2 regions of the Tetragenococcus halophilus genome follow, and region 2 is predicted to be linked to the other one. Evidence: predicted binding sites of a transcription regulator. Region 2 holds the regulator's gene; the other holds the start of a gene.

Region 1 (3,214 bases), 440 kb from region 2:
TTAACAACATGAAATAAAGATCCGTAAATTCGATAGATTCAGGAGAACCATATTCCATATGATTTTTCGCAAAATAACTGTGTAAGCCCATCGCGCCTAAACCGATGGTATGATTTAAATGGTTCCCATTTTGAATGGTTGGGACAACGTCAATATCTGAAGAATCTGTCACAAAAGTTAAAGCACGCGTCATGGTTTGCACAGATTTTCCAAAATCAGGACTGTCCATTAAGTTGCCAATATTGGTTGAGCCTAAATTACAGCTGATATCTGTACCAAGTACTTCGTAATCTTGCTTGCCATTAATGACTGAAGGTTTTTGTACTTGTAAAATTTCAGAACATAAATTACTCATGATGATCTTACCATCAATTGGGTTGGCCCGATTAGCCGTGTCAATGTTAATGATATAAGGATAACCTGATTCTTGTTGTAGTTTTGAAACTTCATCTTCTAATTCACGCGCACGGATTTTGGTTTTGCGAATATTTGGATTGTGCACCAAACGATCATATTCTTCTGTGATGTCTACATAAGAAAATGGGACGCCGTATTCTTTTTCAACACTGTAAGGGCTAAATAAATACATGTCTTCATTTTTTCTTGTAAGCTCATAAAATTTATCCGGTACAATTGCACCTAGAGATAATGTCTTCACACGAACTTTTTCATCAGCGTTTTCCTTCTTAGCGGATAAAAAGCTAATGATGTCTGGATGGAAAACATTTAAGTAAACCACACCCGCACCTTGGCGTTGACCTAATTGATTTGAATAACTAAAGCTATCTTCAAACAATTTCATAACGGGTACAACACCACTAGCGGCGCCTTCATAACCTTTAATAGGTGCACCAGCTTCGCGCAAATTAGACAATGTAATGCCTACACCGCCGCCAATGCGAGAAAGTTGTAGCGCCGAGTTAATACCACGACCAATAGCGTTCATATCATCGGTTAACTGTACTAAAAAGCAAGAAACCAATTCTCCACCGCGTTTTCTTCCGGCATTTAAAAATGAAGGGGTTGCCGGTTGATAACGTCGATGAATCATTTCATCTGCTAGATCAAGCGCCAACTGTTCGTCTCCATCAGCGAAATACAAAGCATTAATCGCTACGCGGTCTTCAAACCTTTCCAAATATTGGCTACCATCATTCGTTTTTAAAGCATATTGGGAATAAAACTTATAAGCTGCCATAAAAGAATGGAAGCGGAAATTTTGATTATCTAAAAACGCATAAAACTCTTCCAAAAATTCTGGCGTATATTTTTGAATAAACGTTTCGTCTAAAAACTCATTTTCGACCAAATAATTCATCTTATCTATAGCAGAATCAAACTTCATTGTATTTGGTTCTACGTTTTCTCTAAAGAAAGCTTCTAAAGCTTCCTGATCCTTATTTAGCGGAATTTGACCATTCACCGGGCGATTAATTTCATTATTAAGTTTAAAGTAACTGACATCTTTTAATGTTTTTAAACTCATGCATACACAACCTTATCTATAAAATAATGGGAAAAAAATAAAAAACAAGGACTTGTGAGTCAGAAGTGACGGACAAATCCCAGTCTTTTTTGAATTTGTTCAAAGAAAGAATTAACTTGCTAGTTGACGCAACTGGTCAGGACGGAACCCAACCACCGTAGTCGCATCTGAAGTAATTACTGGAACACTTTGGAAACCTTGCTCTTTTAACCAATCCAATGCGTTAGGTTCATTATCGATATTAACCTCTTCAAAATTAATATTATTTTCAGCTAAAAAGCGTTTTGTCATTTTGCATTGCATGCAATTATTTTTAGAGAACAGTGTAATATTCATAGTCGTTCCTCCTTGGTATTTCGTTTGATTAACTGTGTCTATCATATAATGAGTAATAAACAAAAGTCAATAGAAAAATACCATATCTTGTGTTTGTGAATCAGAGGAACACTAATTGTTGTGTTTTATTCACAATTTTTTAAAAGTCTTTTACTGTTAAATGAGGGCTTTGCCTTATCTTTTTTACATAAAAAAATCTCTTCAACTCTTTAAAAATTTCTAATTGTGAAAGTCATCTCAACAAAACATTATTCATCCATTCCCTGTTCAAACATCGCTTGACGTTCTTCAAAAGAAACTTCTTTATGAATTTGATGCAACATCCATTGGTAACCAAACGTATCGGCCACGACAGCATTGGTTACACCAAAGTCAGACATATTTGTTAACGGCATTAATTCTTGCCAGCCATGATCCATTGCGCGTTGAAAAGTTTCTTTGATATCAGGAACCATTACATTTAACCAAATCGGTACCACAGTTTCTTTAGGCGCTTGCATTCCAGCGTCAAGATTTTCATCTAGCAAATGAATACGTGTATCATAAATCGTAAACACCACTTCATTTTGTCCCTTAGGAAAATCTGTTTTTTCGATCAATTCTGTCGCAAAAATTTCTTGATAAGTTGCAAAAGCCTTTAATGCGTCATTTACGACAATATCCACTTCCACTCCAGTATGCATACATAAATACCTCCAATTTTTCTTTTTAAGTTTAACACAGAATAGTTAACCTGGATGATTTCTAAAAAGCTTGTGGATAACTTTCGTGCCGAATGAAAGCGTCTTTTTGATGTTATTGAATCATTTCTTTGCCTTTTTTGGCAAATGACGGTGCTGGACAACTTTCTATATCTAAAAGTGAACATACTTCTTCCTAGAATGTCTTTAAGGCGAAAATCAAGACGCTATTTTTTCTTCTTTTTTTCTCATTTTTATAGATTCAGTCGCTGGATTCTGGCAAGAACGTCCCAGAATAAAGTGTCATAAACATTCGTATTCGAAAGATGGATTTGAATTTGTCGTGCATGCGCCGTCATTCTGCCTGCTATATGAAACAGTTTAAAACGGATGGTATCGATCACTGTCGCTTTTTCTGTCGAAGGAAAGGTTAGATGCTTCATCAAGTGAATAATGTTGTAAGCCATAAAACTTAAGGCTAAACGCGCTTGATTGGCGGTAAACGAAGCGCTATCTGTTTTTTCGGCAAAGAAGCCGCCTTTCATTAATGAAGTTTTCCATGTTCCCTCGTTTTTGATAGAGTTGAAAAATCGTCTTGGGATCGAGATTCTCAAAGTTTGTAACGATAAACTGAAAATCGCTAAAAAGTAAGGACCCGGCAAGACGAGTGGCTTTCATGGCGACTCGACGTGATTGTCGCCATTTGTTAGCC
Region 2 (3,214 bases):
GACAAAATTGGACTGTAAAAAGCTATTTTTCTTAACAACCAGAATATAATGAATTAAAACATTAATCACACTATTAGGTAATGGACTACGTTCGACTAGCGTCTTTAATAACCAAGTTTCAGGATCTGTAACAAAATTATGCTTTTCATTTTTTATCGCTTGTAAAAAATCCATGGGCGCTGAACTTTGTGCAATTTTAACTAACTGTATATCATTTTCAGAAAAGCCCGTTTGTCGTAAAGTATTGAAGCGACGCTTCTGTTCATCAGATTGTTCGTCATAGTTATCTGCTTGTTTTTCTTTTTTTACTGTCGCTTGCTTTCTAATAACCTTATCCAATGCTTTTCGACCGACTTTGCCATCAGATAAAGAAACCGCCTCAGTCATTAAATCAACTAATTTCATTTCATCAAAGCCAAATAAGTTGGCATATAAAGTTAGCTGTTGTTTAAAAGAATCATCAAAATTCTCTTTAACAATAAACTTTCGTTGTGCTAACTGATACAAAAAATCCCAGTCAATTTGACCTTCATCTAACTGTAATTGTTTATTTGAAGGTACTTGATAGTCCTGGGAAACTTTTTCCAGGCTTTGGGCATTACGAATAAATAAACGTTCATCCAAGGCTCCATAGACCTCACGAAAGCCACTTGTGACTTCTTGATAAGCCGTTAAATCAGGATTTTCAGGTTGAAAACGGCGGACCATCTGCCGGAACTTTCTTTCCCCGATAGTATTTAATAATAAAAAACTATAGGTTTCATCGCGAAAAAAATCCTGCGGGTGAATAGGTTCTTCTAAACGATAAAGAAACATTTTGCCAAATTCCGGATCCTCTTTGGTAAACACAGACAATAAACCCATACCTTCTAATTGTTTACGTGCTTGTAAAAAATCTGGCAGGCCAATATTTAAGGCATCTAGCATATCAATATGTGCAAACTCATTTTCATACTGATCTTCTTTATCTCCTATAAAACCATAATATAAAGCCAGTGCATTTTGGCCAATAATCGGTTGGTAAAGATAAACCAAACCGTTATTTCCTTCTTCTGTTAGAGGAAAGCTTTTGGTCACTTGATAAATATTATTAGGTTGTACTTCATCCCAAGCGCTATGCAAAAGAGTCCCTCCTTATTGTTAATTTGAATCGTTTGCCTTACCGACAATATCTTCTAGCTCTTTTAAAAATACTGACATATCTTTAAATTGTCGATAGACACTAGCAAAGCGAATATAAGCAATCTCATCTACATCTTTTAAATCTTCCATCACATATTCGCCGATTAAATTAGAAGAAATTTCGTTTTCTCCCAATTCACGAATTCTACTTTCCACATGATCAACAATTTGTTCCATTTGTTCCATAGCTACCGGTCGTTTTTCAGCCGAACGGATCAAGCCACGCAATATTTTTTCTCGATTGAATTCTTCACGTGCACCGTTTTTCTTAATCACCAAAAGCGGCGTTTCTTCGAGCCTTTCAAAAGTTGTAAAGCGGTAGCCGCAATTTTCACATTCTCTTCTTCTTCTAATAGCACGACCATCATCTGTCTGCCGACTATCAATAACACGCGAATTGTTGTGATGACATTTTGGACAATGCATGTTGTTCACCTCATTTATGATTATTTCGTTAAAATTTCAATTGTTTTTATAAAAATTCTTATTAATATTATAACATGAAACCTTCCTATACTAACAGTTTAAGGACAAAAAAACTCTAGAAATGACTAGAGTTTTAAAGCTTTATAAAAATTGTCTTTTTTTAAGCCAAGAAAAAATTTGTTGGCGGATAGATGATAGGCTTTCTTGATTGTCAAAAATAATATCCGCACGTTTCTTTTTTTCTTCAATGGAAAGTTGACTAGCAACTTTTTTTTGCGCTTCTTTTTTTGTTATACGATCTCTTTTCATTAAACGCTGTACTTGTAAGTCTTCAGGGATATAAACTACCGCCACTTGATCCATATACTTATCATAACCAGCTTCATAAAGTAAAGGAATATCAGCAATAACTAAAGAAGAAACAGCACTTGCTCGCTTAATTTGTTCGATAATTGCTTCTTGTAAAAAAGGCGCAAGTAGCGCATTAAGTGCCTGTCTTTTTTTTGTATCACTAAAAATTATTTGACCTAACTGTTTGCGATTTAATGAGCCGTCTGAACAAAGCACACTGCTTCCAAAAGTTTCAACAACCTTTTTTAACCCCGCTGTATTCGGCTCAACGACCTCTCTTGCAATAATATCAGCATCAACTACAGAAAAGCCGTACTGTTTAAAAATATTAACAACTGTGCTCTTTCCTGTAGCTATGCTTCCTGTGATACCGAGGATAAAACTCATGACAGCTTCCTCCTCTTTAATTTCTGACAATGCGGACAAAAATGTGTGCCTCTTTGCGCCACTTTAATTTTTTTAATAGGCGTTTCACATCTAGGACAGGGTTCACCTGTTTTACCATAAACATTTAAACTCACTTGAAAAAATCCTGCCTCACCTAAAGCATTTTTATAAGAACGAATGGTTGTCCCACCCGCTCTAACTGCTTTAGCTAAAATAGCAATAATTGCCTGGTGTAAACTTTCTGCTTCTTTTTTTGTTAAAGTGCGAGCTGGCTGTTGAGGATGAATTTTAGCTAGCCATAATACTTCATCCGCATAAATATTTCCTAGACCTGCTACAACTTTTTGATTAAGTAACAGAGGTTTTATTAAAGAAGAAGAATGTTGTAGTTTTTTCTCAAATGCTTGCAATGAAAATTCTTCTTCTACTGGTTCTGGTCCCAATTGCTTAATCCCTTTATAAAACGGATATTGTCCTTTTTCTACTAAAGCCATGCGTCCAAATTTTCTTACATCATGATAGGACAGTTGACTCCCATCTGTAAATTTAAATATCACATGAGTATGTTTATCAACCGGAGCTTCAGTATTCTTTGGTGTATATTCGTACTTACCTTCCATACGTAAATGAGAAATCAAATCAAAATCAGTAAATTCAAAAATTAAAAATTTCCCTCTACGCGCAATATCATTGATAACTTGTCCGATTAGTTTTTGGCAAAATGTATCAACTGCCGGTGATTCAATGATTTTAGGCCATCTAACAATAACTTCTGCAACAGTTTTGTCTTGGACAAGGGTAACTAGCCCTTTTCTAACTGTTTCTACTTCTGGCAATTCCGGCAACTGTACACACCTCTTTATTTTGC

What was found. The regulator NrdR, encoded in region 2, represses ribonucleotide reductase genes. The targets are predictions, from matches to a motif close to ACACNATATATNGTGT.
Region 1: the regulator NrdR is predicted to act here: its motif matches at 1,900-1,915, upstream of nrdH (glutaredoxin-like protein NrdH).

Annotation. Positions count from the first base shown of each region.
Region 1 covers NZ_CP012047.1:773,094-776,307, reverse strand. Annotated here, with positions in the region: gene nrdE (class 1b ribonucleoside-diphosphate reductase subunit alpha) at 1-1,486, opposite strand, end outside; gene nrdH (glutaredoxin-like protein NrdH) at 1,598-1,822, opposite strand; gene AC806_RS03660 (VOC family protein) at 2,071-2,505, opposite strand; partial or broken gene AC806_RS03655 (IS1380 family transposase) at 2,757-3,214, opposite strand, start outside.
Region 2 covers NZ_CP012047.1:1,210,887-1,214,100, forward strand. Annotated here, with positions in the region: gene AC806_RS05665 (replication initiation and membrane attachment family protein) at 1-1,122, opposite strand, end outside; gene nrdR (transcriptional regulator NrdR) at 1,141-1,608, opposite strand; gene coaE (dephospho-CoA kinase) at 1,750-2,346, opposite strand; gene mutM (DNA-formamidopyrimidine glycosylase) at 2,343-3,191, opposite strand; gene polA (DNA polymerase I) at 3,206-3,214, opposite strand, start outside.